Regions from separate parts of the Arthrobacter methylotrophus genome, predicted to be linked through region 1. Evidence: predicted binding sites of a transcription regulator. Region 1 holds the regulator's gene; the other holds the start of a gene.
What was found. Region 1 encodes HrcA, which represses chaperone genes, less so after heat shock. Its sites were predicted from a motif close to TTNGCACTCGNNNNNNNCGAGTGCNAA; they were not measured.
Positions count from the first base shown of each region.

Region 2: the regulator HrcA is predicted to act here: its motif matches at 2,577-2,603, upstream of groES (co-chaperone GroES).

Region 1 is NZ_BAABED010000001.1:2,271,482-2,275,975, reverse strand. It holds gene ABD884_RS12060 (16S rRNA (uracil(1498)-N(3))-methyltransferase) at 1-205, opposite strand, end outside; gene dnaJ (molecular chaperone DnaJ) at 208-1,338, opposite strand; gene hrcA (heat-inducible transcriptional repressor HrcA) at 1,407-2,420, opposite strand; gene ABD884_RS12045 (DUF3097 domain-containing protein) at 2,636-3,493, shown strand; gene ABD884_RS12040 (DUF4870 domain-containing protein) at 3,650-4,063, shown strand; gene hemW (radical SAM family heme chaperone HemW) at 4,064-4,494, opposite strand, start outside.
Region 2 is NZ_BAABED010000001.1:723,107-727,600, forward strand. It holds gene ABD884_RS03655 (shikimate 5-dehydrogenase) at 1-745, shown strand, start outside; gene ABD884_RS03660 (THUMP-like domain-containing protein) at 753-1,991, opposite strand; gene ABD884_RS03665 (hypothetical protein) at 2,069-2,503, shown strand; gene groES (co-chaperone GroES) at 2,752-3,048, shown strand; gene groL (chaperonin GroEL) at 3,133-4,494, shown strand, end outside.

The sequences.
Region 1 (4,494 bases):
GAACCGTGAGGGTTCCCTGGCCCGATTCAGTCACGGTTCCCGTCAGCCGTTTGCCGACGCCGTCGGCAATGTCAACTGCTTCACCGATCTCCAGTCGCTTGACGGTAACAGCGTGCCTTGCTTCGGCTCCTTCGAGTACGAAAACATCGCCACGCCCGAGCCCGTCCAGCGTTCCGGCTGCTGTGAAGAATACGGGGTTGCTCACCGCTACAGGTTACCGAGCTTGTCCCGCAGTTTCGCGAACATGCCACCGCTGGCCACGAGCTTGCCCTCGGTGAACTGCTCTCCGCGCATTTTGGCGAGTTGGCGCAACAAATCTTCCTGTGCGGGGTCGAGCTTGCCGGGCGTCTCAACGTGCAGGTGCACCTTGAGGTCTCCGCGCCCGTAGCCGCGGAGATGGGTGACGCCCAGCCCGCGCAGGGTAATGACCTCGCCGGACTGTGTGCCGGACTTGACGTCGATCTCCTGGGGTCCGTCAAAAGTGTCAAGCTGCAGCTCAGTACCGAGTGCGGCGGCTGTCATGGGGACGCTCAGGGTTGCGTGCAGATCGTCGCCTTCACGCACGTAAGTGGGATCGTTGTTGACCCGAATCTCCACGTAGAGGTCGCCGGGAGGGCCACCGGCGGGGCCCGCTTCGCCTTGCGACGACAACTGGATGCGTGTTCCGGTGGCCACGCCGCCTGGCACTTTGACGGTCAGCGAACGGCGGCTGCGGATGCGGCCCTGGCCGTTGCACTCATTGCAAGGGTCCTTGATGATGGAGCCGAAGCCCTCGCATGAGCCACACGGTGCGGCGGTCATGACTTGGCCGAGGATGGAACGCACAGCCCGCTGGACCTGACCCGAGCCACCGCAGATGTCGCAACGCTCGGGGTGGGTGCCCGCACGGCAGCATGAGCCCTCGCACGTGGGACAGATGACCGCGGTATCGACCTCAAGCTTCTTGTTGACGCCGAAGACGGCCTCCCGCAAATCGATACGGACGCTGATCAGGGCATCCTGGCCGCGGCGCATGCGCGACGCGGGTCCTTGCATGCCGCCGCCTCCTCCGCCGAAGAAGGTGTCGAAAATGTCTTGGAAGGCGAATCCTTGGCCTGCGTACCCTCCGCCGAAACCGTTGTCGGTCCCGTTCTCGTTGCCCGTAGCGTCATAGACGCGGCGCTTCTGGGGGTCGGAGAGGACCTCGTAGGCGTGGGTGACGGCCTTGAACTCCTCGGCCGCACCTGCCCCGGGGTTTACATCGGGGTGCAGCTTGCGGGCGAGCTTGCGGTAGGCCTTCTTGATCTCCTCGCCGGTTGCTTCCGGCGAGACGCCCAGAACGTCGTAGTGACTGCTCAAAGTCGGTATCTCTTCCTTGTTTTACTGTTACACAGCGTATCTTGCCAGGAGGTTTCCAGCCGAGGCCGTCATCCGCCCAGAATGCGGGAAAGGTAGCGTGCGACGGCGCGAACGGCCGCCATGGTGTTGGGGTAGTCCATCCGGGTTGGCCCAAGAATGCCGATCTTCGCGCTGCTTCCGGGACCGTAGCCGGTGGCAACCACTGAGGCTTCGGAGAGACCGTCGTAGGGATTCTCGCGACCGATGCTCACGGTGACTCCCCGGGGGTCCTCAGCCATGTCCGACAGCAGTCGCAACATGACCACTTGCTCCTCGAGCGCTTCGAGGACAGGGCCGATACTCAGCGGGAAATCCACGTTGGAGCGGGCCAGGTTCGCCGTGCCGGCCATGACCATCCGTTCGTCCCTGCTTCTGTCGGCAAGCCTTTCCAGGCCGTGGGCAAGGACGCCCGCAAGCCCCCGGAGCGCCGGTGGACACAGGGCAACGACCGAAGGCAGGACCTGCGTCATCAGATCAAGCTGGGAACCGGCAATGCTCCCGAGGAAACGCGCGCGCAAGGCCATGATGTCCTCATCGCTGGCATCCGCTCCGGCGTGGACAACTCCCTGTTCCACTTTGCCGGTGTCTGCGATCAATACCACTAAGACCTGTCGGGGCGCCAGAAGGACGAACTCAATGTGCCGCACCCGTGCGCGGCTCACGTGCGGGTACTGGACGACGGCGACCTGGTTGGTCAGCTGCGAGAGCAGGCGGACGGTGCGCTCAAGGATGTCCTCGACGTCGTCCGGCCCTTCCAGCAAAGAGTGGATGGCCCGGCGCTCAGCAGCAGAAAGCGGCTTCACCTCGGAAATGCGGTCGACGAACAGGCGGTAGCCCTTATCCGTCGGGATGCGGCCGGCGCTCGTGTGCGGTGCGGCGATGAGGCCTTCTTCTTCCAAAAGGGCCATGTCGTTGCGGATGGTGGCACTCGACACACCCAAATGGTGCCGCTCGACCAAGGCTTTGGATCCGACGGGCTCGCGGGAGTGAACGTAGTCCTCCACGATGGCGCGCAACACTTCGAGCTTGCGTGGTTCGCTCACTGCCCACCTCCATTCAACAGCCGGTTCTTCAACGATTGGCCCTTAACCGGCCCTCAACAACAATTAGCACTCAACATGCCCAAGTGCTAACAAGTCTAGTATGAGCCACCCCGTTGTTAGCATTGGTACCGCTCGCGGCGAACATGATTCCCGCGCGGTCCTGCGGAATCGCCAGGACGTCATCGATCCTCCTAGCGCAAAGTGGTGTGAAGACTGTGTCTTACGACAATTGGGGCCCGCAAGATCTCTCCTCGCCCGCCAAGAAGCAGCTGCCCGAGGTGCCGGTCGAACGCGGGATGGTTCTCGAAGATGTGCAATCCGGTTGGGTCGGGGCCGTGACCAGGGTCGAAAAGTCCGGCGGCATGCACATTGTGGTGCTGGAGGACCGACGAGGGAAAAACAAATCGTTCCGGCTGGGCTTCGGGTTTCTGTTGGATGGGCAAGCAGTCAAACTCCTGCCGCCCGCGCCCCGTGCGGCAGCCGGAAAGGGTGCGGTTCAACCAGGCAGGACCGCGTCGGGATCCGTCCGCGTGGCGGACCAGCGAGCCCGGGTCGCCAAGGCAAGCCGGATCTGGGTGGAAGGCAAACACGACGCCGAACTGGTGGAGAAGGTCTGGGGAGACGATCTTCGGGTCGAGGGCATCGTCGTCGAGCCTTTGCATGGGGTGGACGATCTCAAGGCCGCTATCGCCGAATTCTCCCCCGGGCCGGGCCGCAGGCTCGGGATCCTCGTGGACCACCTGGTGCGGGATTCGAAGGAATCACGGATTGCTGCCGACGCCATGACGGTGCCCGGCGCGGCAGGAAACGTCCTGATCGTGGGGCACCCCTACGTAGACGTCTGGCAGGCCATCCGCCCCAAGGTCCTCGGGATCGAACAATGGCCGACTATCGCCCGCGGCACCGATTGGAAGACCGGCATCCTGAAGTCGTTCGGCTGGCCCCACGAGACGGCCGAGGACATCGGCCTTGGCTGGCAGAAACTTCTCGGGGCCGTCCACAGCTATGCGGACTTGGAGGCATCGTTGCTCGGGCGCGTCGAAGAAGTTATTGATTTCCTCACCATGCCGTGACGATTCCTTTCGGACAGCGCTCGCTTCACAACCCGCTCAGGCGCGGTATACGCGATATATCCGCCCCCAGGTCAGATACTTGGTCCCGTGATCACACGCCGAGCAAGTATTCTGGGACAGCAACACTTCACCGATTGTTACTTGAAGGAAGAAACTGTGGCAGACAACGCTCCTGACGAACAGGACGGCGCCTCTGGCCGATCCCAGTACCACGGCGTTCCTGCCAACGCGCTGCCCCTAACAGCCGCGGAAGACCGTCAATGGGCCACGCTGGCGCATTTCGGCGGGATCCTTGGCTGCGTGCCTTCGCTGCTGATCTACCTGATCTTCCGCGAACGCGGCCCGTTCACGGCACAGGAATCCAAGGAAGCGCTGAACTTCACCTTGCCTCCAACGGTTGCTGCAGTGCTCGCCAACATCCTGGTCTTGCTCCCGGCAGTGGGAAACCTGTTCGCTGTCCTTGCCACGGCGATCTGGGTGGCGCTGACGTGTTTCTCGGTGTCCGCCGGCATCCGGGTCAACCACGGGCAACCGCACCGCTACCGCTTCAACCTCCGCTGGATCAAATAGCTACTCCGGAAGGATACGCCGGACCACGGCGTCAGCCAGTCGCCGGCCCTTGAGTGTCAAGACAAGCCGTCCTTGGAAGGCCGCTGCAGGTTCAACCAGGCCGTCCGCAATAAGGCCTGCGACAGCGTGGCGACCCACCTTGTCGAGGGCATCGACCTGAAGCCCGGTGCCGAGGCGCGCCTCCAGCATGATGCGTTCCACTTCCCGGGTTCCGGCGTCGAGCGTTTCCCGTCCAGCGGCGGGCGACACTCCGCCACCGAGCCTGTTGGCATAGGCCGTGGGGTGTTTGACGTTCCACCAGCGGACGCCGCCCATGTGGGAATGCGCGCCGGGTCCGATGCCCCACCAATCGTCTCCCCGCCAGTAGGCAAGGTTGTGTTTGCACGCCTGTTCGGATGTGCTGGACCAGTTGCTGACCTCGTACCAGTCCA
Region 2 (4,494 bases), 1.5 Mb from region 1:
TTACGAGGCGCTCGGCCTGAACTGGATCTACAAGGCTTTCGCGCCCACTGACTTGGCGAACGCGATCGCCGGCGTGCGCGGCCTTGGCATCCGAGGCTGCGCCGTCTCCATGCCGTACAAGGAAGAAGTCATCCCCCTCGTGGACCGCATGGACGCTTCGGCGGCCGCCATCGACTCGGTCAATACGATCGTCAACGATGCCGGCGTACTGACGGCCTACAACACCGACTACACGGCCATCGCCCAGCTGATCGAGCGCAACGCCATCGATCCGGCGTCGTCCGTGCTGCTCCGCGGCTCAGGCGGCATGGCCAAGGCCACCGCGGCTGCGTTCCGTGACGCCGGATTCTCGCGCGTCACGGTCGTTGCCCGGAACGAAAAGCTCGGGCAATCCCTCGCGGGGCTCTACGGCTTCGCTTGGCAACCGGATTCTGAAGCCGTGCTACGAGATTCCACGGCGGACGTGATCGTCAACGTCACCCCGATCGGCATGGCCGGCGGACCCGAGTCCGGCTCGCTGTCCTTCCCCGAGGAGGCGGTAGCAGCCGCGCGCGTGGTGTTCGACGTCGTCGCCCTTCCGGCAGAGACGCCGCTCATCAAGGCCGGGCGTGCCGCAGGCAAAGCCGTGATCAGCGGCGCCGAGGTAGCCACCATCCAGGCCCTCGAACAATTCGTCCTCTACACGGGAATAACTCCGACGCCGGAACAAGTGGCGGCTGCCGAGGAGTTCACGCGCGCCCAGTAGGGCCACCTCAGGCAGCAGCCACCGGCTCCACCACAACAGCCACCCGTTCTTCACCGATCCTGGTCAACACCAGAGTTGCTGTCTTGTCGCCGTGGGCTTTCGCCGAGCCTTTTCCTACCGGAAGCAATTGCTTCCGTAGTTCCTCGGGAGTGACGGAGATGCCTCGCTTCTTGATGTCCAGGACGCCGATTCCGTTGGCCTTCACCCATGCCTTAAGCCCTTTGACGTTGAGCGGCATGACCTCCAGGACTTTGTAGGCGCGGGCGAACGGGGTCTCCACCAGCCCCGGGGCGCAGATGTAGGCAATGTGCTTGTCCACCAAATGGCCGCCGAGCCGGAGGGCGACATCAGCGACCAGTCCCGCGCGAATAACGGCGCCGTCGGGCTCGTAGAGGTATCCCTCCACCGGCCCGACGTCGGGCACCGGGCCGGCGTCGAAACCCTCGCCGCTGGTGATCTCGGCTGCGCCCCGGGGGCCGAGGAGCAGCGCGGCGCGGCGGATACCCGGGCGGGCCACGTCGTTGAACCACAGCGTCACCTCGGTGACGTCCCCGCCGACTGAAACCCACTGTGCCTCGCAGCCGGCAGGCACCGATTCGTGCGGCATCCCGGGGCCCATCTTGACACCGACCGACTTGCCGGAAGCAGCCAGCGATTCCACGAAGGACAACGGCGGCGAGAATGCCTCCGGGTCCCAGATCCGTTTGGTGCCCGACGTCGACGTCGTACGGCGCGCCGGATCGAGCCAGACGCCGTCGAAGCCGTCGAGTGGCACGGACGTGGCGTCAGAGTGCACCACGGAGGCGTGGGGGAACGGCATGAGGTTGATGGTGGCGCAGGCCGCGGTGGTCTCGTCCAGCTCCACGGCAGTGACGTTGATATCCATGGAGGCCAGCGCCATGGAATCGGCCCCCAACCCGCAGCCAAGGTCGGCCACATGCTGCGTGCCTGCCTTGGCGAAGCGCTCGGCGTGCCGTGCTGCCACATTGAGCCGGGTGGCTTGTTCCAGTCCGGCCTGGGTGAAGAGCATCTGCCGGGCGAATTCACCGAACTTGGATTCGGCCCGGGTTCGGAGCCTGGATTGGGTGAGGACGGCAGCCACCAGAGCGGGGGAGTGGCCGTCTTTGCGCAAGCGTGCATTGAGGGCGAACGCTTCGCCTTCCCGGTACGGTCCCAAGGAAGCCAGCAATTCCCAACCCTCCGTCGTCAGCAGCGGCGCAATGTGGTCCTGGGGTGTGTCAGCCATGGGAACTAGCCTACTGGCCGCCCGTCACACAGCCCGGAGCGGGATTCAGCATCACTTGGGCCGATAGTGTTGATGGCATGCAAGACAACCCAGTACGCCAGCCTGACGACGCCAATGGTTATCCACCTGTTCCCGCTAATGGTTCACCCTCTATTCCCAATAGACGTCCCTTCGCCGGGAATCTGTCCAAGTATGCCCGTCCGGCGCTCATCGTGGGTGCTTCGATTGCCGTTGTCTGCATCGCGCTCTTGATCATTATTTTCTTCCTCGACTCCTTCAATGCGGCCACCTACTCCATGACCGGAAAGAGCGTCCAGGACGCCACGGACGAAGCCCGCGAGATCCGGGACACCTACGCCGGCGCCCGCATAGGAGCGATCGTGGGTCTGGTGGTGTTCGGCGTCATCGCGCTCGCCAGCGGCGTAGTGCTCTACCTGAACCGCGGAACAGCGCCGGAGGAAGAGTACGACGACGGCGAGGACGTGGACTTCGACGACCTCGCCGGACAATGAGCGCATTTCGCCGGACACTGGGAGCCTGTTGGGCCGGAAGCAGGCCTTTCTCCCGTTCACCCGTGACGGAATTCTGGCACTCGCCTTGACCGAGTGCTAATGCTTACATAGAGTCTTGATTAGCACTCTCCCTAGGCGGGTGCTAATCATGCCGCCAGGCACTTACCGGCACCGCGACGACGGTAAGCACGCCACGGCACCCCTGGTTTGATAGTCCATGTACTACCTCACGTAAAGGAGAGATCCGAGTGTCGGTCTCCATTAAGCCTCTCGAGGATCGCATTGTTGTCCGCCCGCTCGAAGCAGAGCAGACCACGGCTTCCGGCCTGGTTATCCCGGACACTGCACAGGAAAAGCCGCAGGAAGGCGAAGTTGTTGCAGTCGGCCCCGGCCGCTTCGATGACAACGGCAACCGCGTACCCGTCGATGTAACCGTTGGTGACGTCGTCATCTACTCCAAGTACGGCGGAACCGAAGTCAAGATCGGCGGCAACGAATACCTCGTTCTGTCCGCCCGCGACGTTCTGGCGATCGTCGTTAAGTAATTCCCTGGATCCCGCACCGCAGATCGAGTCGGACTTTCTGACTGAATCGGCGGTGCGGGTTTTCCGTCTTGAAAGGACACAACCATGGCAAAGCAGCTTGCGTTTAACGACGCTGCACGTCGCTCGCTCGAAGCAGGCATTGACAAGCTCGCCAACACGGTCAAGGTCACCCTTGGCCCGCGTGGCCGCAACGTCGTCCTGGACAAGAAGTGGGGAGCGCCCACCATCACCAACGATGGCGTGACCATCGCCCGTGAAGTTGAGCTTGACGACCCGTACGAGAACCTTGGTGCACAGTTGGCCAAGGAAGTCGCCACCAAGACCAACGACGTCGCAGGCGACGGCACCACCACGGCAACTGTGCTGGCACAGGCACTCGTCAAGGAAGGCCTGCGCAACGTTGCCGCCGGCGCCGCCCCTGGTGAGATCAAGCGTGGCATTGAGGTCTCGGTCCAGGCCGTGGCTGCCCGCCTCCTGGAGAACGCCAGCGAAGTAGAAGGCACCCAGGTTGCCAGCGTGGCCGCGATCTCCGCCCAAAGCGACGAGATCGGCGAACTGCTGGCCGAGGCTTTCGACAAGGTCGGCAAAGATGGTGTCATCACCATCGAAGAGTCCTCCACCACCCAGACCGAATTGGTCCTCACCGAGGGCATGCAGTTCGACAAGGGCTACCTGTCTCCGTACTTCGTCACCGACGCCGAACGCCAGGAAGCTGTCCTGGAAGACGCGCTCATCCTGATCAACCAGGGCAAGATCTCTTCGCTGCAGGAATTCCTGCCGCTCCTTGAAAAGGCCCTCCAGGCAGCCAAGCCGCTCTTCATCATCGCTGAGGACATCGACGGCGAGGCACTGTCCACGCTGATCGTGAACCGCATCCGTGGCACCCTGAATGTCGTCGCCGTCAAGGCTCCGGGCTTCGGTGACCGCCGCAAGGCCATGCTGCAGGACATCGCCACGCTGACCGGTGCTCAGGTTGTCTCCCAGGAGCTCGGCCTGTCCCTGGACCAGGTCGGCCTCGAGGTGCTCGGTACCGCCCGCCGCATCACCGTCACCAAGGACAACACCACCATCGTTGACGGTGCCGGTACGGCCGAGGACGTCGCGGCACGGGTTGCCCAGCTCCGCGCCGAGCTGAGCCGCACGGACTCCGACTGGGACCGCGAGAAGCTCCAGGAGCGGCTCGCCAAGCTGGCCGGTGGCATCGGCGTCATCAAGGTCGGTGCAGCAACCGAGGTTGAGCTCAAGGAAAAGAAGCACCGCATCGAGGACGCAGTCTCCTCCACGCGCGCTGCCCTTGAAGAAGGCATCGTTTCCGGCGGTGGCTCTGCCCTCATTCACGCCCTCAAGGCACTGGACGAGGACTCTGCCGTCAAGGCCTTGGAAGGTGACGCGGCTGCTGCCGTCGGCATCGTCCGCCGCGCCTTGACCCAGCCGCTTCGCTGGATT